DNA from 2 places in the Shewanella halotolerans genome. Region 2 is predicted to be linked to the other one. Evidence: riboswitches for the same ligand, from Rfam matches in the RefSeq annotation. Region 2 holds a riboswitch; the other holds the start of a gene.
The links. Region 2 has a riboswitch for thiamine pyrophosphate ahead of thiC (phosphomethylpyrimidine synthase ThiC). Riboswitches for the same ligand answer to the same signal wherever they lie in the genome.
Positions count from the first base shown of each region.

Region 1 (15,442 bases), 440 kb from region 2:
TATCAAATCTTATTTATTCATGCGAGCCGCAGAGGCTAGTTAAGGAAAGGGTTAATGCGTTATTTCATCGCCGGCACAGATACCGACAGTGGCAAGACCTTGGTGGCTTCCTCACTCCTCTATCTGGCGAGCAAGCAAGGTAGTACCTTAGGGGTAAAACCCATCGCCTCGGGTTGTGAGCCGACGTCTGAAGGGCTGAGAAACAGCGACGCCCTGGCATTGATGGCTCAGTCTAATGTGAAGCTTGCCTATGAAAGAGTGAACCCTTTTGCCTTTAAGCCTGCCATCGCGCCCCATATCGCCGCCGAGCAGGTAGGCGTCACTCTTGATGCCGATCTGGTCACGGCTCAACTTATGGCCCTGCCATTTGATGAGGTGGATTTTGCCTTGGTAGAAGGGGCGGGAGGCTGGCGTCTGCCGCTTAACTATGCGCTTCGGGTTCAGGGTAAGCTTAATCCACAGGCCTTTCTGTCCACTGTGGCAATCGATCTGCAGTTGCCGGTGATCTTGGTGGTCGGGGTTAAGCTGGGTTGCCTCAACCACGCACTGCTGACTCAAGAGGCGATTCAGGCCGATGGGGTAAAGATAGCTGGCTGGGTGGCAAACTGCGTCGATCCCGATATGCAGGTGACTGACGAAAACCTCTCGGCGCTTACTGCCTTGATGGACGCCCCATGTCTCGGGGTCATCCCACATCTTACTGAATGTTCTAGCCAAAACGCCGCGCAATACTTAGATCTTACCAAGCTGGTACTAGGTCAAGGTTAGCCAACTCTCGCATCAATAGCGCCTGTTGAATGAGAGCCTTTGATTAACAAAACACCACTCTCTGATTACTGGAGGAATTATTAATAAAGATTAACGGCTTATCCCGCCAAAGCCGATAAATTTAAGATTGGCTTAATATAGGGCTTCTAGACTCCACGCCAAGGTCTACACTTTTTGGCGTGGCTGCGCACTCAATCGTACCCACCAAAAATATTTTTACGTTCAACCCTTGAACTCTGACTTATCGGACATATTATGTCGTTAAGAGAGGCTGATGACACATAGGGTGTCTCATACAGGGCTTATAGGAGCTTACATGAAGCGTATTTTCTTATTGATCGCGACAAACATGGCAATCTTGCTGGTCGCTTCAATTGTGATGTCTATTTTAGGGGTTAACACCTCGACCATGGGCGGGCTATTGGTCTTTGCCGCCATCTTCGGTTTCGGCGGCGCCTTTATCAGCTTAGCGATTTCTAAGTGGATGGCGAAGAAGACCATGGGTTGTGAAGTGATCACCACTCCGCGCGACAACATGGAGCGCTGGTTGGTTGAAACCGTTGCGCGTCAGGCTGAGCAGGCGGGTATCAAGATGCCTGAGGTGGCCATCTACCAGTCACCCGAACTAAACGCCTTTGCCACAGGCCCGAGTAAGGACAACTCTCTGGTCGCCGTCAGTAGCGGACTGCTTTACGGCATGACCCAAGATGAGATCGAAGGCGTATTGGCCCATGAGGTGAGCCACGTGGCCAACGGCGACATGGTGACCCTGACTCTGATCCAGGGCGTGGTGAACACCTTCGTGATCTTCGCGGCCCGCGTGGTGGCGAGCATTATCGATAACTTCGTTGCCAGCAACGACGAAGAGGGCGAAGGCCTGGGCATGTTTGCCTACATGGCAGTCGTCTTCGTGTTGGATATGCTGTTTGGTATCCTGGCATCTATGATAGTGGCTTACTTCTCACGTGTTCGTGAGTTCAAGGCCGATGCCGGCGGCGCTCAGTTGGCTGGTAAGCATAAGATGATTGCGGCGCTGGACAGATTGCGTCAAGGCCCTGAAACTGGTGCCATGCCAGCACAGATGGCCGCCTTTGGTATCAATGGTAAGAAGTCGATGGCCGAACTGATGATGAGTCATCCGCCACTGGAAAAGCGTATCGAAGCACTGCGCGCACAATAATCGATTGTCGATTGATAAAACGGGAGCCTAGGCTCCCGTTTTTTATATCCTTTCTTTGCAGTTGCGGTTTTGCCTTTTTGAGCGGCAACGAGAAATGCTCATTTGCATAGCCGTAGTGTGATGTGGATCATGTTTATCTGTGAGTATGAGGCTTGCGGCATAGATATTTGATTAAGTGCACATTTTTAACGAGTTGCTATTGTTAGTATGCCCGCAAGAGAAATTTGCCTATTTGCAAAACCTTAGCTATTTTAAGCTAAGTTGTGCAATCAGGAACAAGGCAGGATGGGACATAACAACTACACCCACATCGCCAAACATAAGAGAGGAAATTATCGTGAGCAATAAAATTCTAAGTGCGTTATTTGGTGCTGGTTTGGCGGCGCTAGCCTTGTCTCCAGTGGCAATGGCTGAGCCTCAAGAACTTGCAGAGATGCATGCTGAGATGGAAGGCTGTGAAGCGTGTCACGCCAATGGTGAACCATCTGCCGATGGTGCTCACGAATTTGAGCAGTGCCAAAGCTGTCACGGTACGCTAGCCGAGATGGACGCAGTGCATAAGCCACACGACGGTAATCTGATGTGCGCCGACTGTCACGCGCCACATGATTCAAACGTGGGCGATCGCCCAGCCTGTGATAGCTGCCACGACGATGGCCGCACCGCAGACTCTGTATTGAAGAAATAAGATTTTCATTACAGGATAATCGACAAACACCGGCAATTTGCCGGTGTTTTTGTATCTGTCATCGGCAGCCTTATTTCTGTCCAATCACTCGTGGCTGGAATATTAGCCAGATCTGCGAGTTCAACTCTCCATTTATCATTAATCAATTCCATTAGCCCATGCCAACGGTGCACAGATTCTGCCAAAAGGCGGGTATATGGCGGATAAGCCTTCACCAGTCCGTGTGTTTTATCGCCGCACTCATCTCTAAATCCAATCTTTTGAGATTTTCCTTTAGTAGAAAAGTATTAGGCCTGCTGCCTGAATAGATACTTTGTCTAGCGGGACTTAATACTCTTTGTGGACGTAAGTCCTTCGTCTTAGATAGATAATCTTGGCCATAAGAACTGATAGGTGCGCCACGGATGGAAACAAAATTGATGCAAGCAGTCTTTAAGGCCGGGCATTTTGCCTGGCGTCAGGCAATCAGCGGATTGTTCTTGTTAGCGATGCTTTTTGCTGGCTTGCCTGTGTGGGCAGATGATCTCAGTAGCCTTGATGAGTTGGCCCTGGGGGATAATGCTCGCATCATGCAGCTTGGGGATGCGCTGCTGGCCGATATTACCCAGAGCGGCGACGCGAACCGCGCCTTGTTTACCCAATTTGGGGTGGCCAACAGCGCCGAGTTGCAGCAGCAGGGGATCGGCAATCAGGCGTATCTGCTGCAGCAGGGGGAGGCGATAGAGGCCAGACTGCTGCAGGTTGGGGTCAACAACAGCCTGATCGCCAGTCAACTTGGGTCTAATTTGTCTCTGGTGGCTGAGCAGCGGGGCAGCGATAACCAGGCCTATGTGCAGCAGAGCGGTTATGACAATGAGGTTAGCATCTATCAAAATGGTTCGGGTCATGGGGTGATTGTAACCCAGTGGGGGAATGCACAGAGAGCAAGTGTGACTCAGGGTTATACTCAGCAGTAAGGCGGTGAAAGATAAGGTGAAGGGATCTCACCTCAAACAGATATTGTGGTCGGGCTTGATAAAATTGGCGCAATTAAGATGTTATTTTTAATTCTATAGTTGTTATTATATGTGTCGGTTTAATGGAATACGCTTATAACTAGCGACATGGAGTGAGCAGGATGTTCAAAGTGATAAATTGGGTAGTGGTATCGCGATCGCAACTGTTGATTGATCTGTTGGAGACGCGTTGGCCCCAGGAGTTTCTGGTTAAACTGGCTAAGGTTACCCCCGAGAGTGTTGAAGTGACTATGAGTGAAGGGAATTACTCTTTGGTCGTTATCGATCTCGCCACCATAGATGTGCAGCGTGCCTACCAGGTACAAAAGCAGATCGAGAAGCGCCACAGCGCCCGCGTGGTATTCTTGCACTACCCGAAACAGATAGATGCAAGATTCTTAATTTCCCCCATTACCGCCGCCGTCTTTTATGGCGATGCTTCCCTTGAGCATATAGGCAAGGCCTTAGCCAATGTGCTACGCGGCCAGACGGTGATCCCCCATGCTTTGCTGTCGGCTTCTGCGGATCAGGAGCAACTCGACGGTGCCGATAACCTGACGATTCGTGAGCGAGAGGTGCTGCAGGCATTACTCTCGGGTAGCACTAACGTGGATATCGCCAATCAGTTGTTTGTTAGCGAGAGCACCATCAAGACGCATCTCTATCGTGTGTTTAGAAAGATTGGTGTTTCAAGTCGTGGACAGGCGATTGCCTGGGCACAGACTCATCTGCACGAGGTTCAGCAGTGAAATACCTTGGCCGCTTGCTCCTGTTAGCGGCCTTCTCGGCCCCTGTTTATTGTCAGGGTCCCGATGTCGACGAGGGCAGTAAATTGGCAGCGCAGAGCACGAGTGACGCGCCGCCTAGGTTGGAGTCTGATCTCATCGACGGACTGATCCTCAACCGCGCGATGACCCGCGTCGGACACAGATTTTATCGTGAATTTGTCGCCGCCTATCGAGATATAGGTGGCATGACGGAGCACGGTGGACTGAGTATTGTCGAGCTGGCCACTGCGCGAAGTGGCAGCAAGATCAGCGTGTTACACAATCGCAAACCTATCTTTGTGACAGTGGTGTCACCGGCAAGTCGGCAGTTGGATAAGCTGGCGGAGCAGGTGGCCAGACGCGTCGACAGTATATTGAAGCAAAACAAGAAACAGGCTAGCTGGGCTCAGTGGTTGGATCCCGATTTAGCGCCTGATGAATTCTAATAGGGACATTTTCAATGAATCAAGCTAAGTCTTTTCGACCGATAGCCCTGCTATTGGCGGGTGCGTTCAGCCTGAGCTCTCAGGCGACGCAGCTTATTTATACCCCAGTGAACCCCAATTTTGGTGGCAGTTATCTCAATGGCTCCTACCTGTTGGCAAATGCCTCGGCGCAGAACGATCACAAGGGTGGCTCAGGTTATACACCCCCCAGTGCCCTCGAGCGCATGGCAAGTTCCCTTGAGTCTCGTCTGATGAGCCAACTCTTTAACGATGCGGCCAATGGCGGTGAGGGCTATCTCAAGACCACGGACTTCGAAATCCAAGTGGTCAACGAAGATGGCATGCTACTGGTGCATATTACCGATCTATTGACCGGCGAAACAACGGTGATCGAAGTTGGTGGGTTGAGCGACAGTTCGAGTGTGGGTGGCTAACGATGAAACCTTTGTTGATGGCCGCTGGCCTGTTATTTCTCTCTGCATGTTCTAGCACAAGTGATCTCGAACAGGTACAAGCCTCTTCGAGCCTAATGCCTAAGGGCGAGAGCTACTATGATCTTATCAACCTGCCTGCGCCCCAGGGGGTGATGCTGGCCGCCGTGTATGATTTTCGAGATCAGACAGGTCAGTATAAGCCAATTCCGTCGAGTAACTTTTCTACCGCCGTGCCCCAGAGTGGCACCGCATTTCTGGCCCAGGCGTTGAATGATTCCAGTTGGTTCATTCCCGTCGAACGTGAAGGGCTGCAGAATCTACTTACCGAACGTAAGATTGTCAGGGCCGGGCTTAACGGCGATGCCAACAAGCTGCCTCAGCTGAATTCGGCGCAGATCCTGATGGAAGGTGGCATAGTCGCCTATGATACCAATGTCAGAACCGGTGGCGCGGGGGCCCGCTACCTGGGCATAGGCGCGGCAACTCAGTTTCGTGTCGATACAGTGACAGTCAACCTGAGGGCGGTGGATATTCGCACCGGACGCTTATTGAGTAGCGTGACCACTACTAAGTCTATTTTGTCCAAAGAGATCACAGCCGGGGTGTTTAAGTTTATCGATGCCCAGGAGCTGCTTGAGTCTGAGCTTGGCTATACCTCAAACGAGCCTGTGAGTTTGTGTGTGGCATCGGCCATCGAAAGTGCGGTGGTGCATATGATTGCCGATGGGATCTGGAAAGGTGCTTGGAATTTAGCCGATCAGCCCAGTGGTCTGCGCAGTCCAGTGTTACAAAAATATTGGTTAGAAGCCCATTCCGAGGCCAGGGTGCGAGCAAAAATCAATCAAAGCTAAGGCTGTTTTTGCTTTGTGTCATACTTTGCTATGCATGTATGCATAGCGCTTAGCACTTTTGTATGATGTCGGTGGGTTCAAATTTAACATCTATATTACTTAAGATTAACTTTGGTTAACCTTTTATTTTTTATAGGTTTTTAATTGAGTTTGGTTTCGTGTCGCAGCCCAATAGGGTAGAATTCGTCAAGTTTTTGACTTGCTGAATAGGTACGATGAAGAAGTTAGCATTGTTAGTAGTGTTAGCGCCACTTTATGCACATGGAATGGCGCCTTTCGGGCTTGATTGGGGTGAAGATGTCAGCCAGTATGGCGAGGTCAAACGCCAGGGAGATGAACTTAGGGTAGAAACCCATGTATTACCTAAGTCTTTATCTCTAGCCAAGGATTATGTGCTTTTTGCCGATAGGCAACATGGGCTACTAAAAGTCATCATGACAAGCAGAAATTATGGACTGTATGATGATGACTATAAAGAAGATTTCAATTTTATTAAGCAATCGCTAGTCGATACCGGCTATCAAACCACAGAGTTCATTGGCAGTGAGATGAGCTCTTATAAATGTGTGTTGCAGGGTAGCTGCTACGGCAAGCGCTGGTATGGCTTTACCGACGATGGCACCAATGTGGCGCTAGAGCAGGTGGCCAAGACCCGCCAAGATGCCTATCTCAAGCTGACATTCAAGGCGCCCAAGCTACTGCAGATAGAAGCCGAGCGCGAGGATCTCAAGCAGCTCAAACAGCAAGATAAGATGAACAGCGATAGATTAGCATTCGATTAAATAGTCGCTAACATCGATGGGGTGATCGGCCGTGTTCAGCGCCGTGCTGCTAATTACGCTGCCTACTCTCATTGCACCCGCTTTTCATAGGGCCCCCTTTATCATAGTGCCCACTTGGTTATTCAGGTGGGTTCTTTCATTGTCCGAGCTAAAAAATCATCACTCACCGACTGAGTTAACTCCTTTATTTATATGATGGATCACAAACAGCTTATTTGTGAGTATACTGACAGGATTAACGTCATATTGAGGATAGTGCAATGGCCGAAGAGACCATTTTCAGTAAAATTATTAGACGCGAAATTCCCGCCGATATCCTGTACCAAGATGAATTGGTCACCGCCTTTCGTGACATTCAGCCTAAGGCGCCAACCCATATTCTGATCATTCCCAATCATCTGATCCCGACGGTTAACGATGTCAAGGCATCGGACGAGAAGGCTCTGGGGCGCATGATGACGGTAGCGGCCAAGCTGGCCGATGAAGCCGGCATCGCAGAGGATGGGTATCGTCTCATCATGAACTGCAATAAGCATGGCGGTCAGGAAGTCTTCCATATCCATATGCACCTGTTAGGCGGTGATTTCCTAGGGCCGCTAGTGTCGCGTTAATCCCAGACTATTCTTGGACTGTGTAGAGTAATGAAGACAAACCCTGATTTTTTCCCGCTGACAGACTTGGCGACCCGCTTCGTCGGTCAGCTAGTGCAGTGTCGCAGACTTGGGCTCAGTGTGCTTGAAGCCAGTGAGCAGCATGTGCTGATCGAGCTGCCCTACAGCAGTGAGCTTATCGGTTACCCAGACACAGGCGTGATACATGGCGGGGTGATCACCACCCTGATGGACACCGCCTGCGGCACAGCCGTGGTCTGCAACATCTTCGATAAGTACAAGTCGCTGGAGTTGTCGCCGACGCTGGATCTGCGGGTCGACTACATGAAACCCGCCGAACCTAACAAAAGCGTCTATGGCTTTGCCGAGTGTTACAAGCTCTCCTCGAGCGTGGCCTTTACCCGCGCCATTGCCTATCAGGATTCTATCGACGATCCTATCGCCCATGCGGTGGGTTCTTTCATGCGTATCAGCCCTGAGATGGTGGGCGACGCCTTCAGACAGGCTCTGATGGGAGAGGGGAAATGACCATGGTCACGCCAGAAGCCAATCAGGCATTAAACGTTAAAGATATCGTTAAGAAGGCGACAGAACTCAACGATTTCGGTCACCTGTTGGCCCATGTTCCTTATGCTAAGTTTATTGGCATGCAGGTGGCGCGCTTCGGTGACGAGCTGGTATTTCAGCTGCCGAAGAAAGATGAAAATATCGGTAATCCAACCCTGCCGGCCATTCATGGCGGGGTGATCGCCGGTTTTATGGAGATGTCGGCGATCGTGCAGCTGATGGTGTTTATGCAGACCACCAAGGTGCCAAAAATCGTCGATTTCTCAATCGATTACCTGAGGGCTGGCCACCATAGAGATAGCTTCGCCGAGTGTAAGATCACCCGTCAGGGACGCCGCGTGGCGAACGTAAACATCAACTGCTGGCAAACCAACCGTAAGGCCTTGATTGCCACCGCCCGTGCCCATTTTCTGATCGAATAGACATTAAGGTGTAGCGTAAGGAGAATAGTGATGAACAAAGGATTAGTGTTAGGCTGCTTGTTGTTGGGACTGAGCGCCTGTGCGCCCCATACCGGCGGCATCATGACCAGCTCCACTGGTGAGGTTCGGGTCGATAATGGCTCCTTCCACTCAGATGTGGACGTCAGCGCGGTGACCACCCAAGCCGAGGCGGGTTTCCTGCGGGCCCGCGGCACCATTATCAGTAAGTCACCAAAGGATCAGCGCCTGCAATATAAGTTCACCTGGTATGACATCAATGGCGCAACGGTTGAGGATGAGGGGGTGAGCTGGAAGTCCCTTAAGCTTCACGGCAAGCAGCAGATGCAGGTGACGGCGCTGTCCCCCAATGCCACCGCGGTGCGTTGTGAACTCTATGTGCGCGAGGCCATTTCCAATTAAAAATCGCTTTCAGGAATGAGTCGAGCAAATAATTTGATGAAAACGTCAGCAATGCTGGCGTTTTTTATGGATCACGCGCAAATATTGCGTTAAATATGTCAACTCTTTGTATGAGTCATGTATAATCGGCCTCGCCAAGGGGTGTTAACGCCAAGCCATAGCTTAGCGATTGACTGAGATGTCCGCGGGACGAACCCTTAGAACCTGATCCGGCTAATACCGGCGTAGGAATGGGCCACATCACTAGATTTAACACAATCTGTCTGTGCATTCTTTCTCGCTTTCTTAAGTGCCGGATCTCAATATTGATTTGAGGTCCTATGTTTACATTAAAATCTTATTCACCCATCGCCCTTGCCGTTGCGGCGGCGTTAACTCATACCAGCCTGATGGCGAACGATACGCCGCCAGCCAACGACGAGATGGAAGTGATTGTCGTCACCTCCGATTTTCGCCAGTCTAGCCTGGACAAGATGCCCTCCAGCATCAGCGTCATAGATCAACAGCAAATTGAGGACGAGGGCGCCCAGCACTTTGAAGACGTACTCAACGGCATCGCCAACTTCAACTGGTCTGGCGGCAGCTCGCGGGCGAAATATTTCCAGATCCGTGGTGTGGGCGAGCAGGAAGAGTACCAGGGCGCACCTAACTCTTCGGTTGGCTACATCATAGACGACATCGACATGTCGGGCCTTGGGATGATCTCCAGCATGTATGATCTGCAGCAGGTCGAGGTGCTCCGTGGTCCTCAGGGGACTCGCTACGGCGCCAACGCCTTAGCCGGTCTCATATATCTCAAGAGTAACGATCCCACCTCGGTATTCGAACATGGCGCCGAGGTGCAACTGGGTGACGATAACCTTCGCACCTATAGCGGATTCAGCTCTGGCCCTCTAAGCGATTCGGGCAAGCTTTTGTACCGCGTATCGCTGCAGCAACATGAGCAGAACGGCTATCGCGACAATCTTTATCTGGGCCGCGACGACACTAACGGCAGAGATGAATTTACCGGCCGCATCAAGCTGCGCTGGTATGCCACTGACGATCTGGTGGCCGATCTCAGCCTGATGCACGCCGATTTTAACAACGGCTACGACGCCTGGACACTGGACAACAACGGTTTCGATACCCTCACAGATGAGCCGGGTGTCGACAAACAGCGCACCACGGGTGGCTCGCTTAAATTAACCTACTCGGGCGCCGACAGTTTCGAGCTGGTCTCACTTAGCTCAATGGCCCAGAGTGATACTCACCACGGCTACGACGGTGACTGGGCCAACCCTGAGTTTTGGGCGGCCCGCAGCTGCGAGGGTGAACCTTGTCAGTACGACTACACCTGGAACAAGCTGGGTGACAGAACCACACTGTCTCAGGAGTTTCGTCTGAGCTCTACCGAGGCGGGGCGTATCTTCGATGGCAGCACCGACTGGTTAGTGGGCGTCTATGGTCTGAGACTCACAGAAGACAACGACACACTCGAAGTCTATAACGGCTGGGAAGACAGACTCTTGGCCGAATATGAAGCGACTAACTTGGCAGTTTTCGCCCAGTTAGACAGCGACTTAGGCAATGGCTACGCGTTGTCAGTGGGGGCTCGTCTGGAGCGCCGCGAGAGCGATTACAGCGACTCGGACAAAGATGCCTTCGAGCCCTCAGAGAACATGTGGGGCGGTCATATTGCTCTGAATAAGACACTTAGCCCTGGCCAACAGGCCTATGCCCGTATCGCCCGTGGCTACAAGGCGGGTGGCTTTAACATGTCGCTGCCGGCTTCCCTGAGCGATAAGAAGGAGTTCCAGGCCGAGACTCTGTACAACTATGAGCTGGGCCTCAAGTCAGAGTGGCTAGATGGCGACGCGACCACACACTTCTCGCTGTTTTACATGGACAGACGCGATCAGCAGGTCTCTGCCTCACAGCAAAACCCCGACGAGCCACAGAAGTTTATCCTCTATGTCGAAAACGCCGGTAGCTCACACAACTACGGCGCCGAGCTGGAAGCCAACTGGTATGCCACTGATAATCTTAAGTTATACGGCACCCTTGGCTGGTTAGAGACTGCCTACGGCGATTACGCCTATCAGGACAAATATGGTGGGTTGGTGGATCTTACTGGCCGCGAACTGGCTCACTCACCTAATCTTACCTATAGCGCGGGGGCGACCTATCGTAGCGATCTGGGCTGGTTTGCCAACCTGACTACCAGTGGCAAGAGCGAGTTTTACTACTCAGACAGCAACGACTCTAAGTCAGAGCCCTATACTATCTTCAATGCCCGTGTCGGCTACGAGACAGAGACCTGGTCGGCTTATCTCTGGGGTCGTAACTTGTTTGATGAGAAGTATGGCGTGCGCGGCTTCTATTTCGGTAACGAGCCGGATAACGGCTGGGCCGATAAGCAATATATCCGCTACGGCGATCCTCGCCAGTTAGGTATCACTGTCAACGTCAAGTTTATGTAATTGGCGCTTTGCTGTTGCCAATCGTTGTAGGGGCGGGCAGGGCTCGCCCCCTTAAGGAGTTAAGATGAAATTAACCGCTGAAATTAGCATGTATCCCCTGAAGGATAACTATATCGATCCCATCAAGTGGTTCATCGGCCGGGTTGACACTTACGCCAATATCGAGCGCCGCACCAATGCCATGGCTACTCAGGTGTGCGGCGAATATGGCGAGGTGATGCAGATGTTGGGCACCGAGATGGAAGCCGCTCACGAGAAGTGGGGCAAGGCGGTCTTCGTGGTCAAGTTTATCGGTGGCGAGCTGGACCTGTCCCATCAAGAATAGGGCCTTAAGGCGCAATTAGGGAGCGACACACATCCTATGATAGATTTCTGGTCCGCATTGGTCAGCACCTTGACTCAGGCCTTCGAACAGGCCAATGCCATGACGGCGTGGGAGGCGGTTGCCGTGGTCTTGGCACTGGCCTATCTGGCGCTGGCGATGCGCGGCAACATTTGGTGCTGGGCGGCGGCCTTTGTCAGTACCGCCATCTACACTCTGCTGTTTTGGGAGGTCTCCCTGCTGATGGAGTCGCTGCTCAACGTCTACTACATGGCGATGGCGGGATACGGCTTCTGGTTGTGGCGCTATGGCGGCGGTGAAGATCACGGGGTCGAGGTGGTCAGCTGGTCGCTTGGGCGGCATCTCTACCTGATCGTCGCGACGACCGTGGTTTCCCTGGTGGTCGGCCATTTGATGGCAACCCACACTCAGGCCTCTTACCCCTATCTGGATGCGGCAACCAGCTGCTTTGCGGTGATGACCACCTATCTGGTGGCGCGCAAGGTGCTGGAGAACTGGCTCTACTGGGTGGTTATCGATTTTGTCTCCATCTACCTCTATCTCAACAAGGGACTGATGCTCACCTCTATGCTGTTCATCTTGTATGTGGGCATGGCGATAGGGGGTTATTTCCTATGGCGCACCAGTATGCAGCAGCCGAGTCAGGGCGACTACTCCTATGACTAGGCCGAGTCTTGCCGTACTGTTCGTTGAGGCTGAGATCTGATGTCGGCTGACGATAGTGCTGACGCGAATAGCACCTTGCTAGCGCGCCTGAGCGTTAGCCTTCCCGAGGCGGTTAAGGTGCAGCTCTCTGAGCTTGGCTGTCCACTGGATGAGCGCACACAGATACAGGTGCTCTCGCGGGGACTGAGCAACCAAAATTATCATCTAAGCCGCGATAACCAGCAGCTGGTGCTGCGGATCAACAGTCAGGCCAGCAGCCAGATCAGCGCCCGCGACCATGAGGTGGCCAACTGGCGCCTGGCAGAAGAGCAAGGCCTCGCGCCAGCGCTCTTGTATGTGGCGCCGGGCAATAGCGTCTATCTCAGCCGTTTCATCGACACAGGCGAAGATTGGAGCCGCTTGATGACTGCCAACCCCGCCCATCCCCTGCAGGAAGAGTGCGTCAGCCGGCCAGATGCCGAGGGGTTGCTGCTCGACCTACTCAAGGGGCTAGCTCAATTGCCGTTGCCCAAGAATCCAATCTCGGTGACAGAGCAGTGGCGGCGCTACTTTGGCCAGCTAGAGATGATTGCCGAAAGCCTAGATGCGGCGAGCACAGATAACGCAGGTCTTGATGCGGCAGGCAGCAGTGATCTGCCCATCTCCTATCTCGAGCCTTGGAAGATGAGATGGCAAGCGCTTAAGGCGCACCAGGGACGGGTCGATGCCGTGCTAGAGCAGCTTAATGCCTGTGAGTTGGCGCCCCAGTATAGTCACAGGGATCTTAATCCCCATAACCTTCTGATGAGCCAGGGGAAGCTCTGGTGTATCGATTATGAATACGCCTGTAGCTCTCACCCTCTAGTGGATCTCGCCAGTGTGCTGGCAACTCACAGGCTTTCCAGTGAGCAGCGTCACAGGCTGATCCTCGGTTATCTGAATGATCATCCCAAGCTCAATGACAAGGCGCTCGCGGCCATTCCCAGCGCCCTGGCGCTTTACTGGTATTTCGCCGCCTGCTGGGCACTGCTGATGGCAAGCCAGGGCGAGGGCATATTGAAGCAGACTGTGCTGCAGTCGGTGGAGAATGCACAGCCGCAGAAGCAGGGCGAGTCAGATGCCAGCCTGCCACACAGCGTGAGCGACTACCTGCAATGTTTCGATGACTTCATGGTGCTGGTGGGTTAACGCGTCTTTGGTCGTCCGACTCTGTTTCCGACTTGGTCAATCCGATTCTGTAATTCTGACTCTGTTGATCCGTCAGGGCTAACGCAAGGTTTCTTGTTGCGTTTATCTCTTCTTGTTTATTTCATTTCGCGGAGGTCATAGTTTTTCTTACCTTTGTTTATTCTTGCTGAAATTTAAATGATTAGCTAAGGGTCTATTAGGTAATGACAAAATAATGAGAGAGTGAGGTTATGCAGAAACTGTACGCTAAATTTACCCAAGGGATCGCCCAGCTCGACGGCGTCGCCGCCTTGGCACTTAGGCTCTATCTGGCGCCCGTGCTGATGCAGGCGGGTTATAACAAGCTGTCGCACTTTAGCGACACGGTGGCTTGGTTTGGTAACGCCGAGTGGGGCCTGGGTCTGCCCATGCCCGAGGTGATGGTGGCCCTGGCGGCCGGCAGCGAGTTTGTCGGTGGCTTCTTGCTGATCTTGGGCTTGGCGACCCGGTTGATCTCTATTCCCTTGATGGTCACCATGGCGGTGGCTGCCTTTAGCGTGCATTGGAAAAACGGCTGGTTGGCCATCGCCGATCCCAGCTCCTGGCTGGCCAACGAGCAGGTGATGGCCTCGGCGGAGAAGCTCGCGGCGGCCAAGTCGCTCTTGCAGGAACATGGTCACTATGAGTGGCTGACCTCCTCGGGTAACTTTGTGATCCTCAACAACGGCATCGAGTTTGCCATCACCTATCTGTTTATGCTGTTTGCCTTGCTGATCATTGGCGGCGGACGCTATACCAGTCTGGATTATTGGATCGCCCGCAAGTATCAGCCCAAGGCTTAACCCTGCACCATCGAGTGTAAATCCCACTGTTTCAGTGGGATTTTTTTTACCAATTTGCTACCCTCAAGTTCGGTATTAATGACAGGATAATCTTTGTGGATGCGATCGAACTTCTGTTGACTCGGCAGTCTTGCCCCCGACTAGTCGCCCCGGCGCCCGATGCGGCGCAGCTTACACAGATCTTAAACGCCGCGGTGCGAGTGCCGGACCATGCTGGCCTCACCCCGTGGGAATTTATCGTCGCCGAGGGCGATGGCCTAACGCGCCTGGCTGACCATTTTGTAGAGGCGATGGAAAAGGATGGTGGTGACGAGGCCGCGGTCGCTAAGGCCGCCAACATGCCGATGCGCGCCCCCATGGTGGTCACGGTAGTGGCTAAGGTAACCGAGCACCCTAAGGTGCCGGCGCTCGAGCAACATATCGCCGCGGGCTGCGCCTGTATGGCGATGCAGCAGGCCGCCTTCGCTCTTGGACTGGGCGGTATTTGGCGCACTGGCCCCTTGGCCTTTAATCGTCATCTGCATCAGGCCTTGGGTCTGGGCGAGCAAGATCAGATAGTGGGCTTCCTCTACCTGGGCACGCCAGCGGTGAAGGCGCCGTTAAAGCCGCAGAAATCGGCCGACTCGGCGGTGCGTTACCTCTAATACGGCGAGAATGTGAAGCCAGGTGCCATAGCTTCGACTTTGGTCGGGTTTACAGGGCAGTAAAAACTGGCAAAGTGGTCAGGGTCTGGTGACCTTTCCTGTTTGTTTTTGCAGTAGCTTGCAGGCGATTTATACAAGGCAGAGTCTGTGCAGTGTAGTTACTCTACATAAATTGACGATGACGCAGTAGAAATGGTCTGCAAACGCTGCCCGAAGGGGTCATTTAAACACGCTTTGCTCTGTGTTGTTCACTATTCACATAGCCCGCTATGCTTCACAGCTCGCGCCTTGAGCAAAACCTGTTTAAATTGAACAAAAAGTAAACCTGAAAGGTCACCAGGCCCTAGATTACCTATGGAAGGTTTTCACCCTAAGTGATTGTGTTGCCCGCTTGCTGCGGGCATTTTT
Region 1 covers NZ_CP080417.1:2,595,917-2,611,358, reverse strand. Annotated here, with positions in the region: gene K0H81_RS11185 (methyltransferase domain-containing protein) at 1-39, shown strand, start outside; gene bioD (dethiobiotin synthase) at 55-768, shown strand; gene htpX (protease HtpX) at 1,085-1,948, shown strand; gene cctA (tetraheme c-type cytochrome CctA) at 2,286-2,636, shown strand; gene K0H81_RS11165 (curlin) at 3,041-3,592, shown strand; gene K0H81_RS11160 (LuxR C-terminal-related transcriptional regulator) at 3,754-4,380, shown strand; gene K0H81_RS11155 (curli production assembly/transport protein CsgE) at 4,377-4,844, shown strand; gene K0H81_RS11150 (curli assembly protein CsgF) at 4,859-5,278, shown strand; gene K0H81_RS11145 (CsgG/HfaB family protein) at 5,281-6,129, shown strand; gene K0H81_RS11140 (hypothetical protein) at 6,360-6,911, shown strand; gene hinT (purine nucleoside phosphoramidase) at 7,172-7,522, shown strand; gene K0H81_RS11130 (PaaI family thioesterase) at 7,553-8,050, shown strand; gene K0H81_RS11125 (PaaI family thioesterase) at 8,047-8,511, shown strand; gene K0H81_RS11120 (YcfL family putative periplasmic lipoprotein) at 8,542-8,931, shown strand; TPP riboswitch at 9,059-9,179, shown strand; gene K0H81_RS11115 (TonB-dependent receptor) at 9,252-11,393, shown strand; gene K0H81_RS11110 (hypothetical protein) at 11,458-11,718, shown strand; gene pnuC (nicotinamide riboside transporter PnuC) at 11,755-12,402, shown strand; gene K0H81_RS11100 (phosphotransferase) at 12,442-13,569, shown strand; gene K0H81_RS11095 (HvfX family Cu-binding RiPP maturation protein) at 13,800-14,390, shown strand; gene K0H81_RS11090 (NAD(P)H nitroreductase) at 14,486-15,034, shown strand.
Region 1: linked by a shared signal. The riboswitch ahead of K0H81_RS11115 (TonB-dependent receptor) and the one ahead of thiC (phosphomethylpyrimidine synthase ThiC) in region 2 are both predicted to bind thiamine pyrophosphate.

Region 2 (15,442 bases):
TTTCTCCTAAGGCCGATGAACAGGGAGTCCCGCCATGTATCGCATAAGTCTTTTCATTCGATTCTTTAATTGCCACACAGACCGAGCACTTGGGATCCCGCCGCAGCGTGAGCTTTCGCATCTCGCCAGTTAATCCGTCGAACCTATGCAGCACACCTAGAGCCGGTAACCCCAGCAATAGCTTTATCGCCAGCAGCGCCTGCATCGAGGCCATGGTGCCCACCATGGGCCCAAGTATGCCTATGGTGCTGCAGCTCTCACTCACCCTTAGTTCGGCCGGAAACAGACAGTGATAGCAGCCATTGTCCGGGGATTTGCTCAGATCGAACGCCATCAACTGACCAGAAAAGCGGGCCGCAGCCGCCACCACTGTTGGCGTGCCCAGCGCCACACAGGCGGCATTGACGTGCTGGCGCGTGGCGAAGTTGTCGCTGCAATCGAGCACCAGATCCACACCTGAGAGCAGAGACTCGGCGTTGTGGAGTTCCAGACGCACAACCTTGGCCGATATCTGCACTTGTGCTGATAGTGGGCTGTTTTGAGCAGAGCCTTTTTCTACCAGCCTGTCTCTGGCGACTTCCGCCTTGTACTGGCCGCAATCGGCATGGGAAAACAGCAGCTGCCTGGGCAGGTTACTCAGCTCCACCTTGTCATCATCGATCAGGGTCAATTGGCCGATCCCCGCCGCGCTCAGATACTGGGCGCAGAGCTGGCCCAAGCCGCCGACGCCGACTATGGCGACGCTTGCATTCATCAGCCTTTGCTGACCCAGTTCGCCGACCTCGGGCAACATGATCTGCCGCGAATATCGGATAAACGCCCTATCATTGAGTGACATAGGCTTTCTCCCACGTCCTGGCCAGCTGTTTATAGGCCTCGCCCGGCGAGTCTGCCTGGGTCACTGCACGCACAACGGCCACCGCCTCTACGTTTGTTGCTTTAACCCGCTCTAAACGCGAAGCGTCTATACCGCCGATGGCCACTCTCGGACAATCAGGCTTCCAAAGCGCGACCATACGAGCGAGCATACTCAGCCCCTGAGGATTAGAAGGCATAGATTTCGTCGGTGTGGGGAAGATATGCCCCAGCGCCAGATAGGATGGATTAAGCTGACTGGCCAGCGCCAACTCGAACACGCCATGACTGGAGACACCCAGGGCGATCCCCGCCTCGGCGATCCTATTGAGATCCGCCTCAAAAAGATCTTCCTGCCCCAGATGGATGCCAAAGGCGCCATGCTTTAACGCCAGCTGCCAGTGATCGTTGATAAACACCTGAGCATCGTACTTGCGCCCCAGCGCGATAGCCGCTTGTATCTGCGCTTCTAACGCGGCAGCGCCTTGGCCCTCTTCTTGTTTGCCCTTCCCTTGTTTGCTTTCTTCTCCTTTGCGACCTGCTTGGCCATCATCCTCAAGCTTGATCCGCAGCTGCGCCGTGGTGGCCCCGGCGGCAAGCACCTGCTCCAAAGTATTCAGATTATCCACCACGGGATACACCCCGATGGGACGCTTAAGCCTTAGAAAGCTAAGCCTTGGAAAGCTATACCTTGAAAAATTAGCTGCCGAAGAACTTAGTGAAGAACCTAGTAAAGAACAATCACTAGCGCTATCTGAAGAGCTTAACTGAGTCCCGCCGGTCAACTCTGTGATACGGGGAAGCGATACCAGGCCCGAAGGCCAACCTGTGCGCGCCAGTGGTCCGGCGCCGGCGCCCAAGGCCTTGGCCGACGCTATGCCTTGGACTACATAGGTTTTAGCGAGCAAGATGGCGTCATGTAGCACCAAGCCCTGAGCCAGAAAGCTGGCAATCGCCGATGACAGGGTGCAGCCACTACCGTGATGATTGGGGTTATCCACTCGCTCGCCGCTCAGGCGAAAGCTAGTGTGCTGGTGCAGCGGTGAGGTATGCGCCACCGCGTTGCAGATAAGGAGATCTTCTGCCCTATCGCTACGCCAGAGCGAGCCCTTGTCACCGCCTGTGATCAGCAGATTACAGGCTAAGCGTTTTGAGAGTGCGCTTGCCTGACCTAGCATCTCATCACTTGATGCCGTTTCTTTCCCCACCAATTTGCCAAACTCGCTGGCGTTCGGCGTCATCAGGGTAAGCAGCTTAGCGAAGGGACTGAAATCCAACCCGGCAAGGTGCTTGGGCTTAGTTTTGAGCTTAGTTTTAGGTTTAGTTTTGAGCTTAGTTTTGGTCTGGGCGGAGGCCTGAACAGCAGATTCGCCAGTCAAGGCATCGCCGCAGGAGGCCACCATCACGGGATCCAGAATAATCGAGATAGGCAGGCCATCACCCGTTTTCAGTGGCGCAATATGGGTCGCCAGCCAATCGGCGACAAGATTAATCTGACGCTGATTGGCAAGCAGCCCTATCTTGATCGCCTTGGGCGGCAGGTCTGCCAGCAAGGTATCGAGCTGAGCGAGCAAGATAGCCTCACTCACAGGCTCGACACCGTTAACCGCCACCGAGTTTTGCGCGGTGACGCAGGTGATCACGCTGCAACCATGGCAGCCCAGGTCCGCCATGGTCGCAAGATCTGCCTGAATGCCCGCACCGCTCCCGCTGTCTGAACCGGCAATGGTCCAGACGATAGGTTTTTCAGCGGACATGGCTACACCTCTTCTGCTTTTTCGAGAGCCGTACTTTCAAGAGAAGTACTTTCAAGAGCGGCACGTTCGAGAGAGGCACTTTCAATGGCGGGGCTTTGCTTCACCGCGCTGTGATAGAGCTCGCTACCACTTTGCTTAAACTGCGCCGACATCTGCGCCAGCCCTTGTTGAATATCTACCTTCGGCGCGCTAGCAGTAACGTCAATCTGCTCAACCTCAATCTCCCTCACCTCGATCGCTTGGGCCGCGGCGTATTCGCGCACCTCCTGGGTGATCTTCATCGAGCAGAACTTGGGGCCGCACATAGAGCAGAAATGGGCTACCTTGGCCGACTCCTGAGGAAGTGATTCGTCGTGATACGCCCTGGCGGTGTCGGGATCCAGTCCCAGGTTGTATTGATCTTCCCAGCGGAACTCGAATCTCGCCTTAGACAAGGCGTTGTCGCGGATCTGCGCGCCGGGATGCCCCTTGGCCACATCGCCGGCATGGGCCGCGATCTTATAGGCGATCAGCCCCTGCTTCACATCTTCCTTGTTTGGCAGACCAAGATGCTCCTTAGGTGTCACGTAACAGAGCATGGCGCAACCATACCAGGCGATCATCGCCGCGCCTATGCCTGAGGTGAAGTGATCATAGCCTGGGGCAATGTCGGTAGTCTGAGGGCCTAGGGTGTAAAACGGCGCTTCGTCACATAGCTCGAGCTGCTTATCCATGTTCTCCTTGATAAGCTGCATCGGGATATGGCCCGGCCCTTCGATGATGGTCTGCACGTCATACTGCCAGGCCTTCTTAACCAGCTCGCCTAAGGTTTCCAGCTCGGCAAACTGTGCCTCGTCGTTGGCATCGGCGATGGAACCTGGTCGCATGCCATCCCCCAGCGAGAGAGAGACATCGTAGGCGGCGCACAGCTGGCAGATCTCATCGAAATGCTCATAGAGGAAGTTTTCCTTGTGATGAGAGAGGCACCACTTGGCCATGATGGAGCCGCCGCGAGAGACTATGCCTGTGAGGCGCTTAGCCGTCATAGGCACATAACGCAGGAGCACACCGGCGTGAATGGTAAAGTAATCCACCCCCTGCTCTGCCTGCTCGATCAGGGTATCTCTGAAGATCTCCCAGGTGAGATCTTCGGCGACGCCATTGACCTTCTCCAGCGCCTGATAAATGGGCACAGTTCCGATGGGCACCGGCGAGTTACGGATGATCCACTCGCGGGTCTCATGGATATAGCGACCGGTAGAAAGGTCCATCACGGTATCCGCCCCCCAACGGGTGGCCCACACCAGCTTCTCCACCTCCTCTTCGATAGAGGAGGTAACCGCCGAGTTACCTATGTTGGCGTTGACCTTCACCAGGAAATTACGGCCGATGATCATAGGTTCGGCCTCAGGGTGGTTGATATTGAGCGGTAAGATTGCCCGGCCCGCCGCCAACTCCTGACGCACAAACTCTGGCGTGATCGGCTCACCTAGCTTGGCGCCGAAACTCTCACCCGGCGCGCGCTGATTGAGCACCTCGTCGGTCACTGTCTCGCGAGCCATGTTCTCACGCAGGGCCACATACTCCATCTCTGGGGTAATGATGCCACGTCTGGCGTAGTGCATCTGAGTCACCACCTTACCTTCAAGGGCGCGTCTTGGCTTGGGCAGCTGCTCAAACCTCAGATGATCCAGCCCCTCATCGGCCAGACGCTGCTGGGTAAAACCTGAGCTGACCTGCTCGAGTTCCCGGGTATCGCCGCGCTCGGCAATCCACTCGCTGCGCAGCTTAACAAGACCACGACGCACATCGATATCGGCCTCGGGATCTGAATAGGGTCCGGCGCAGTCATAGACTGTGATGGAGGGATTCTTCTCATAGACAGGCGCCTCGGCCGTGCCGCCAATCAGGGTGTCTGACTGAAAGATCTGCCTCATGGCGACCTTGAGATCCGGTCTGCTGCCGCTGAGATAAAATTTCTGCGAATTAGGGTGTTGTAAGGGTTTGAGGTTATCGATAAAGGCCTGGGCCTCTGCTCGCATTTCGCGACGTGTTGACATAAGCAATCTCACTATAGGGTTAGATGAAGTTGCTTGTCTGGAGAAGTTTGGCGTTGAGGGCATTGAGTCAGGCCAAATGGCCTGATTCAAAAATATGCTGGGTGTCATTGGGATTGCGCTCGCCAAATTTGCGGCGATTTTAATCCCATTGGCCGATAAAAAACGGCGGGACACTAAGGTCATATTATGCTTGTTTCCTTCGCAGGGACTAACCTGATCAGGTTCAACGGATCCCGAATAAACGGTCTCAGCCTAATGGCACTCCGACAAGAGGGCCTCAGTATAGACCTAAGGGATTGAGGGTGGCAAGCCCCTTTAAATGAATACTAACATCAAATTAACCGTACACAACAACCAAGTAAAATCAAAAGCTTGAGGAAAACACAAGACCAAAATCATTATTTGAATGAAAATATATCACACTAATTTTTATCTTTAACCTTCACTCCCATCATACTCAGATGCTTATCGAGAGAGTCTTTAATCGCCTGTTTCACCTTGTCGCCACCACACTTAAAGGGGAAGCCTAAGTTTTCCCCGTGGGGGTTAATTGGTGTCGCCACACTCACCACGCGATAACAGGTATCCCCTATCTTGACGATGCGATTGGGATCCACCTTGCTGTCTAAGGTGATTGCCGTCTCATACTCGTTCTCCTTAGGCAGGGCTAACACTCTCATCTTGCCATCCATCTCGCTCATCGACTTTTTCTGGGTGGCCTTGTCGGCGGCGTGCTCAACTAGCTTGTCCAGCTGCTCCTGTCTGTGCCTCGCCATATAATCACCAGTTGCAGCGCTTACCGCTTCCGAGTCTGTTGCTCCCCTCTCCAGATTAAGACCTTTCGTACCATCGAAGGAGAATGCTTCATTCTCTTTCTGAGTGTCAGCGGGCACCTCGATTTTAGAGACGATGTTAGGCTCGGAGAGCTCAACTGCTGGATCAAGGGCAGGATCAACACTTGCTTGGGTAACATTAGGCTGGAAACCAGTAACTTGAGTCGCTGACGCCCCCTTCTCTGGACTCGGCTTAATCGGCTCGGCACTTTGCTGAGCGAAAATCGGCGCCGGACTGTCCTCTGTCACTTCAGCCCTTTGATTAAGCGTATCTTGCTTTGGCGCGTTTACTGGTACCTCGGCAGGGCGAGATTTGGCCTTCATGGCGTCAAACTCTGTCTGAGTGAGCATATAGGCACTGATGGCCTTCTTGTCTCGCTCAATTGATTCCTGAGCCAGATATGGCCCCTTAAACTGCCAACTCAGCAGGGCCAGCAATGCAAGGTGCGCCAGCAAGACAACCAAGAAGATAAACAACTCTCTCCAGCCAATCTTCGCCGCCATAGCTTCGACACGAGGGCTTTTAGCATGAGGACTTTTATCATAATAGCCTTGCCCGGCGTGCTCACTCGCTAATGGATCGTTGACGAGATGGCAGAAGACTAACTGCTCGACATCAATATCAGCATTAAGGTTTAGATTAAGATTGAGGTCAAGCCAGGAAGATTGACTATCCTTGGGGTGCACTCGCAATAGCAACTCATCCTTTCCTTAGGAAACTTAGCATTTTAGAGAAGAAGAGATGCTATTAGTTCAATCAAGAATAGATAGTGGACAGAGTGAAAATTAAAATACTATAAATTCAACTGTTAACAAAACAAAACCCAAGTTAAGCATACACGTGTACGCTTAACTATTTCTTTTGCACCAGCATGCTGTTAGACTCACCATTAACGAGGTCTAACCAGTTTTAGAGAGTCTAATGCCACCACAAACCCTGCCGCCCCAAGAGATCAGCATGAGTGATCAGCCCTGCTTAGCAACCACGGTAGCCCCCTACAGCCGAGCAGAAGAGTTGGCAAACGCCCTCAGCCATGGTCTTGGAGTCATTGCAGGCATTCTGGCGCTAGCGTTTTCACTGCACAAGGGATGGGACAGGCTAACCGATCTACAACTGAGCGGATTGGCGCTTTACTGTTTGAGTATCATACTCCTGTTTCTCTGCTCAACGCTCTATCACAGTGTCTCGGCGCCTAAATTAAAGCATAAGCTCAAGATAGCCGATCACTGCGCCATCTACCTGTTAATCGCCGGCACCTATACGCCGCTGATGCAGATCCTGCTCGACAGTGTCGAGGCCGATGCCATTCTCATCGCCATCTGGTGTCTGGCCCTAGGCGGTATCCTGTTTAAGACTGCGTTTATTCACCGCTTTAAGATCTTTAGCCTGGTACTCTATCTGGTGATGGGTTGGTTGTGTGTCATAGTGATGAAGCAGCTGCTTGCGGCCATGAGTCCATTAGGCTTTCAGCTTCTCCTGGCTGGCGGAATTTTTTACAGCGTCGGGGTGATCTTCTATGTGGGTAAGCGCATCCCCTTTAATCACGCCATCTGGCATCTGTTTGTCCTCGCCGGCGCCCTCAGCCACTTCCTATGCGTCTACCTGACGGTGATCTAACATAAAGAGAGCAAACGCCTCATTGAGTTGCAGCGCCTCTTGGCTCATCCCTAAACTGTGCATCAGGCTGATGATGCACTCTATGGTGCACAGACCTTGAGATAACTGATTCCGCCTCAGGCGATAACGTGATGGCTCGCTCTCCTGCAGCGTCAGCCTTTTCGCCGCTTGCAGATAGGGACTCTGACGCACCATCTTTCTGGCCTCCTGCCAGGTGGCATCGAGAATGATCACCTGACGCACGCCCTGCTCCCCCTCTTTTTTAAGCAGAAGCTGCTCGGGCATGATAGCCTCTTTCTCGCTCGAGCTCACGGCCGAAGCATTTACAATCGGGCCCACGCTCGAGGCTGAGTCCGTCTCGTCTGCATCGTGCTCCTTTGGAAAGAGTAATAATGCCTCACCCGATTCGCAGGCCTGTTTCAACGCCTCATTGGGCGTAACCCGCGACCAGAGCACACGACGACACAGCTCAGGGAATGCGGCTAACGCCAGCTGTCCCGTGTTGCTGGGACGATCGTACTCCCGCTCGTGCGTTAACAAGACAAACTTCACTCTTTCTCTCCCGGTCATTTTGCTGGTATTTGGAGCCTAAACTCACGCCTATCGTTAAACCAAAGGCGATGAGTATACCTCAAAGGGCTAGGACGAGGACAATGACAGGAACAAGCTTAGAAGGCCTGCTGTGGCTCGCCCGGATGGCATGATTAACGTGCGACCACTAACGAAAGTCCCGCGAACTCGATTCAAAATCATTCACCATAGCAGATAGATCTTCCAGCCTGCCTGCAATGATATGTGACACGCCAGACTGAGTCTCTAACACCCCGGTTACCTTTAAAATTTTTGATGTCAAAAATGGCTGTCGCTGCGCCCTGGCCGTGGCGCTCCAGACGATCACATTGATGTTACCCGTCTCATCTTCTAAGGTCACAAAGGTGACCCCAGAGGCGGTACCGGGGCGCTGACGCCCTACCACTACGCCCGCCACACGCACAAGCTGCCCGTGACGACAATCGGCTAACTCGCAGGCGCGGCGACAGCCCACGAAAGGCGCCTTATCTCTGAGCTGAGCCATCACATGGCGCCCCAGGCTGAGCCCCAGATGGCGATAGTCGCTCTGCATGGCAGCCATCTCACTTGGGGGTGCCAGCACCACCTCACTGGCGACAGCTGGCAAGTCATCGAACAGCGGAAGGCTCGGCTGATAGGCACTGAGTTGCCAGCGCGCCTGATATCTATGCCCGGCCAGCGTCAACAGGGCATCGGCACTGGCCAGCAGGGTCAAACAGCCCTGAGATAAACCTAGCTCATAGAGCTGCTCGACCCGGGTAAAACCGCCTTCGGGGCGAGCCGCGATAAGGGCTTTGATCTCCTCCAGCCTGAGTCCCTTAACTTGCCTAAATCCCAGACGTATCGCAGGCTGCTCAGCCTCCAGCAGGGTCACCAGGCTATTATCCCAGTCACTGTGATTGACACATACCGGCAGCACCATGACGTCGCGGCGCTGCACATCCTGAATAAGCTGCGACGGGCTATAGAAGCCCATGGGTTGACTGTTAAGCAAGGCGCAGCAGAAGGCCGCCGGATAATGATGTTTAAGATAGGCCGACACATAGGCCAGCAGGGCAAAGCTGGCCGAATGCGACTCGGGAAAGCCATACTCACCAAAGCCTTTGATCTGTCTGTAGATCTGCTCGGCGAATGTTTGGCTGTAACCCCGCGCCGCCATCCCCTGGAGCAGTTTAGCCTCAAACTTTTCAAGCTCACCGGTACGCTTCCAGCTCGCCATCGCCCGGCGCAGCTGATCCGCCTCGCCGCCACTGAACCCCGCGGCCACCATGGCCAGCTGGATCACCTGCTCCTGAAAGATAGGTACCCCCATGGTGCGAGACAGCACGGACTCGACCGCAGGGCTGGGATATTCCACCGCCTCCAGGCCGTCCCGCCGCCTCAGATAGGGATGCACCATATCCCCCTGAATAGGCCCAGGCCTGACGATGGCGATCTGCACCACCAGATCGTAATAACAAGCTGGCTTAAGCCTTGGCAGCATGGCACTCTGCGCTCGGGACTCGACCTGAAACACCCCTATGCTGTCGCCTGCCTGCAACATGCCATAGACCTCGGCCTCCTCCCATGTCACATCGGCCATGGAGAAGGCTTTCTCTGGGCGACTCAGCAAGGCGAAGGTCTTACGGATCGCCGTCAGCATCCCCAGGGCCAGGATATCCACCTTTAACAGCCCTAGGCTCTCCAGGTCATCCTTATCCCACTGGATCACGGTGCGATCCGCCATGGCCGCATTTTCAATGGGAACCAGTTCAGACAAGGGCCCTGCCGAAATGATAAAGCCTCCCACGTGCTGGGACAGGTGGCAGGGAAAACCGATCAGCGTCTGCACCAAGGGCAGTAACATGCGCCCGCGCCCAGCCTCTGGCAACATGTCGGCAAGCTGAGCCGTCCAGTGATGCTTGGGATCCCGGCGATCGATATTTTTCACCATCAAGGCTACCTGCTCGGCATCTATCCCCAGCGCCTTACCTACATCGCCCATGGCACTCTTGAATCGATAGCAGATCACCGCCGCAGCCAGCGCCGTACGCTCACGGCCATATTTGCGATAAATGTACTGGATCACCTCCTCGCGCCGCTCATGCTCGAAGTCCACGTCGATATCCGGTGGCTCGTTACGCTCCTTGGAGATGAAACGTTCAAACAACATGTTGATCTTAGTGGGATCCACCTCTGTGATCCCCAGGCAGTAACAGACCACAGAGTTAGCCGCCGAGCCCCTTCCCTGATAGAGGATCTTCTGAGACTTGGCGAAACAGACGATGTCATAGATGGTCAGAAAGAAATATTCATAGGCCATCGCCGCGATCAGCTCTAGCTCCTTCTCATACTGCGCCTTCACCCTATCAGGCACCCCATTAGGGAAGCGGCGACTGGCGCCTTCACGCACCGCCTGCGCCAGATAGTCACGGGCCTGCATGCCGGCGGGCACCACCTCGGCCGGGTACTCATACTTGAGCTCATCCAGAGAGAAGTGGCAGCGACGGGCCAGGGCCAGGCCGTTATCGATCCACTCCTGAGGATAACGTTTACGCTGCGCCGCAATCGGCTTGAGGCTCGCTTCGGCGTTGATGGAGCATAGCGCCGCGCCGCTGTCGAGATCCCGACCATGGGCGATACAAGTTAAAATATCCAGCAGCGGCTGACGCTCCGCCTCATGCATGCGCACGCCACCGGCCGCCACACAGGGGACCTTCTGAGTCTGACTCAGCCATTGCCACTGTTGCAAGTTAAGGGCCTCTCCCGGTAGCAAGAGCCGCTCCATCAGCAGATGCAGACGATCCGGGAAGGCTACAACCAGCCGTGAGGCGATGCTAGCTATGTGATCACGATAACGGGACAACAGATTAGGCTCATCGCTATGTGCCGCACTGCCCTTTGCCGTATCGCCCCCAGCCATCTCACTCTCTGCCGTATCGTTTACGGCCAAGTCACTCCTTGCCTCATCACTCCTTGCCTCATCACTCCTTGCCTCGTCACTCCTTGCCTCGCCAGCCTGCCTGAACTGCGCCAGCGTGGGCGGGCGCCACAGCAGCAGGCTCTGCTGCTGAGCCAAGATGGCCTCCAGGCTCACCCTGTACTCTCCCTTGCCCTGACTTCGCCTGGCGTTGGTGATCAGGGCGCTGATCTCACCATAGGCGAGACGGCAAGGCGCCAGCAGCACGAACAGCCCCTGGTCGAGATGAAACTCGGCGCCCAGGATCAGCTTAAGATCGCAGCGCTTGGCCGCCTCATGGGCCTTGACCACACCGGCAAAGGAGCATTCGTCAGTCAGCGCCAATGCCTGATAACCAAGGCGCTTGGCCTGCTCCACCAGCTCGTGAGGATGGGAAGCCCCGCGCAAGAAGCTGTAGTTCGAGAGGACGTGCAATTCGGCGTACTGTAATTCAGCGTACATTAGCCAAACCATCCCTGCAGGAATAATCCCTCAGGCGAGCGAAATACCCAGCAGAGCCCTCCCTGATGCATGCGGGCAAGGTAATAATCCCGCGGCGAGGCCGCCGACCAGGGACTGTGCAGCCGCTCCGGCCCCTTAAGCAGGCTCACCGACTCAAGCTCCAGGGGCTCGGGCTGGCGCAGGAGCCAATTGGGCCGGATACGGCCATCACACAGGCCATGAAACAGATCTGCAAGTAAGATCGCCTCCTCGCTCAGCGCCCGGGTCTTGCCCTGATAGCTTGCCCTCGGCTCGGCGCACCGATCATACGCTTGGCGCTCAAGCGCTTGGCTTTCAAACTTTTGGCTGGAAGCACCTTGAGTAGAAACGCTTTGACTAGACATACTTTGACTAGACATACTTTGACGAGAAGTGCTTTGAGAAACAGCTTGATTAGATAGTTTGCCCCCCGGGGCACCCGAGCGGCTTTGAGATACTAGGCTTTGAGATACTTGGCTTTGAGAGGCTCGGCTCTGAGAAAGCGAGCGGCTCTGCCAACTCAGCTCCGGCAGATGATGACTGCAGTGCTCAAGCCCCTTGACCTTATCCGCTCCTAGACGCGCCTCAAGCAGTGAGAGCAAACGCATGCTGGCATCACTCTTCCCCTCGCCCTGCCACCAATTGGATGTCTGCACAGATAGCGGCACCAGGGTATCGGCCTGAATGGCCAGACTGATCACCGGCGCCGCCAGGGTGAGGCTCTCTAGCTGCACACGGCAGAGTTTAAGTAAGGCATCCCCCCTATGCTCGGCGAAGGGATAACGGATCTCGCAGCGCAGTGGCGCCAGACTCAGATCGCGAAACACTAAGGTTAATGACAGCGCCAGCACCGCCTGCTGGCGCTGCACCAGATAGGCCGATAGGGTTGCTAGCATGCGCCCGAGGGGAAAGGCCAAGCCTTCGAGGTGGCTCACCTCATAGAGCAATTCAAGCTTATGACGATAAGACTCTGGCATCTGGTAAAACTCATGCACCTGAGGCAGCTGCCCCTTAAGCTGAGCCTGTAGGGTCAAGACTCGCTCGCCAAATCGCTCACCAAGCTCCTTGAGGGGCAAGGCGAGCAGCGCCTGCACCTGAGTCAGCCCCATGTTCTCGCAAGACTGCAGCACATGCCCTGGCAGTGGCAAGACAGAAAGCGGCAGAGACGCGACCTGCTTGAGCGCGATCTGAGGTAAATTCACCGAATACGCCCCCGCTTGATCATCTTTCGATTGGGCTTTGGTTTCTTCTCCTTGGCCTTCCTCTCCTTGTGCCTTATCTTCTTGGACTGCTTCTCTCACTTCTCGTTTGGCAAGATGAGTAGATGCCGTGACACCTTTTTCAGGCTCAAGGCTTGGTTCCGCGTTCCTATGTTCCGCATTCCTATGCTCATCACACCCAGCTTCAACAGGCACAGTGAGCGGCAGATACCTGGATCCCAACTGAGCCAGCAAGGCATTCTCCCCCAGGGCAAACTGACACTCGAGCCCATAGCCTTGGGCGCTCTTCTGATATTGACGGATGAGCCTGTCCAGACCACCGAAGATCTTCACCATGGAGCCCACCTCCAGCAGTAGGATATCAGCCACACTGGGCACATCAGAGGATCGACTCGACTTGCTTGCTTTATGTGACTTACTCGGCTTATTTAGCCTATGCTGCTGGGCCTGCTCGAACGGGCAGACAGGCGGCACGACCCTGGCACTGTAACCATAACTCCACTGGCACAGCCAATGGCTGGCCTCCTGACTCAAGGAGGATTCATAGGCCAGCAGTTGCAGCGATGGACAGAGCGCCTGGGCGGTAGCCAGGCTCTGCCCCGACTCCACGCCCTGCTTAGCCGCGGCACTCGATGCGATCAGAATCTGACTCGACTGACGCTCAAAGAGGGCCAGCTCGCCGCCCTGGGGCAAGCCTTGATGATAGCTTTGATACTGGAGTAACCAGTGGGGAAAATAGACCGCCAGCCACAACATCTACGCACTCCAGGGACCTTGTAAGATCTGACCGCTCTGCTGCTTATTAAGCTCGTTTTCCAATCTCTTATCCTGCTCCTGCAGTTTAGTCACATCGAGCATCAGACTCTGGGCCAGTAGCTCGGGTAGCAGGGATAAGGAGAAGCGCGGCGCTGGCCAGCCACCACGGCGCTTTAGAATATCCACCTGGGTCTCGAAAAGCCTAGCACTCCCCGTTTCTGTATTGGTTTCTGTGCTGGATTGCAAGGCGATCCGCAGTGGCACGGGATGAGCCTGCTCCTTGACCTTGCTTGGCAGATAACAGAGACACAGGCTCTCGCCCTTCTCGCAGGCAAGCTGCAAACGCCTGGCCTGACTGACACTGAGAGCCTCGAGCCAACATAAGACCAGAGGCGAGGCGCCGCTGGTTAAGATCTGCTCGAGGGCCCAAAGCTGCTCCTTCGGCGTCTGAGTATCGACCCACAAGAGACGGCTGACATCTATCCCCTGCATCGCCAGCGACTGGGGATAAGGCACGTGAGGCGGCGCCACCAGACTCACCAACCCGGCAGATCTTTCCTCCCTCGATTGCCTAGGGATCAGGCGGCGCATCAGAGGCAGCGCCAGGCTCAGCTCGCCGATCCCTTCGCTGGAGCAGAAGATCTCGCACAGCCCCTGACTAGGCCAGCCTCCCTGTCCCAGATGACGATTAAGCTCGGGATAGCCGCTGTCCAGCCCCATTTGCTGGGGATGATAGGCATCGCCGCGCCAGAGATCGCTGCGCTGGAGTAAACGTTCAAGTTGAAGATCTGCCAAGGCCATGATGCACCCGCTCTCATTCGGTTCGGTTAGGCGCCCCCTCGGAAATCGGACTATAGGCTAAGGCCTCATCAAGACTAATGCCTAAGCCAGGGCCTAAACCAAGACCTAAACCAGGGCTTAGATCTGACTTAACCTGGCGTTATCCCAAACACACCGAGTCACGCTCAATATAAATACCGCAAATACTGTATATAAATACAGTATATTTATAAATTGGCAGATCGCAAGCAGAGAAAGCTAAGATTTGAGTGGAAGATCACCTCAAAGCATCGAGCCAGTAAGCGGCAGACAGGCACAAAAAAACCACCCTAGGGTGGTTTTATCGGTTATCAATTATCGCTATTGATTAGCGGGATCAATTAGCGGTATTTCTTTACCTTCTTGAGTGCTATCTGCTGCTTGAGGGGCGACAGGTGCTCGATAAATACCTTGCCATCGAGATGATCCATCTCGTGTTGCAGCACGATAGCCAGGAAGTCATCGCTCTCGATCTCAAAGGCCTCACCCTCACGGTTAAGCGCCTTGACCTTCACCTTCTCGAAACGTGTCACCTTGGCGCGGTAGCCAGGAATTGAGAGACAACCCTCCTCGCCGACGATCTCACCCGAACGCTCGACGAACTCAGGGTTAATCACCACCAAGGGCTGATCGCGATCCTCAGACAGATCAATCACTAAGATGGCGTGTTCGCTGCCCACCTGGGTAGCGGCCAGCCCTATGCCATCGTCTGTGTGGTACATGGTTTCGATAAGATCATCGATAAAACCTTGCACGGCGGCAATGTCTTCTACGGGCTTGGCCTTACGTTTCAGGCGCTCATCGGGAATGGTCAATATATCGAGTACAGGCATAGTCTCAGGTTCTGGTTAATCAAATTAGGCATATAAAGTGGCGCCATTATGACCGAAATCACATTAAAGGCAACCGCAATCGGGTTTTCCCTTCAGGCCAAGCCTTGCCGGCGACTTGTATTTCATCGCCCAAGTCGATAGCATGATCAGACAAATGTATACAATATACGAGAATAATAATGACGACCCCTACACGTACCCCTCTGCCCAGTACCTTTTATGTGGCCAACACCATGGAGATCTTCGAGCGTCTCGCCTGGTATGGCTTCTTTACCCTCTCCTCCCTCTACATGACCTCTCCCGCCCATCAAGGCGGCTTAGGCTTTAGCGAACAGGAGCGTGGCCTGCTGCAGGGAATGATCCCCTTCTTTCTCTACCTGTTTCCTGTACTTACCGGCGCACTGGCCGATCGCTATGGCTACCGTAAGATGTTCCTGATCGCCTACGCCATCATGTGCCCCAGCTATTTCCTCCTGGGTCAGGTGAGCAGCTTTAGCGGCTTCTTCATCGCCTTCATGGGGGTCGCCATAGGCGCGGCCTGCTTTAAACCTGTGGTGACGGGCACTGTGGCACGCACCACAGATCACACCAACCGCGGCCTGGGTTTTGGCATCTTCTATATGATGGTCAATGTGGGCGGCTTCCTCGGCCCCTTCATCGCAGGTTATGTCCGCGCCATCAGTTGGGACTGGGTCTTCATCATGTCGGCGATCTGGATAGGCAT
Region 2 covers NZ_CP080417.1:2,154,429-2,169,870, reverse strand. Annotated here, with positions in the region: gene K0H81_RS09195 (HesA/MoeB/ThiF family protein) at 1-838, opposite strand, end outside; gene K0H81_RS09190 (bifunctional hydroxymethylpyrimidine kinase/phosphomethylpyrimidine kinase) at 825-2,612, opposite strand; gene thiC (phosphomethylpyrimidine synthase ThiC) at 2,615-4,651, opposite strand; TPP riboswitch at 4,829-4,927, opposite strand; gene K0H81_RS09180 (hypothetical protein) at 5,074-5,988, opposite strand; gene trhA (PAQR family membrane homeostasis protein TrhA) at 6,407-7,102, shown strand; gene K0H81_RS09170 (DTW domain-containing protein) at 7,076-7,654, opposite strand; gene K0H81_RS09165 (error-prone DNA polymerase) at 7,821-11,072, opposite strand; gene K0H81_RS09160 (Y-family DNA polymerase) at 11,072-13,066, opposite strand; gene imuA (translesion DNA synthesis-associated protein ImuA) at 13,067-13,867, opposite strand; gene def (peptide deformylase) at 14,227-14,718, opposite strand; gene K0H81_RS09145 (MFS transporter) at 14,898-15,442, shown strand, end outside.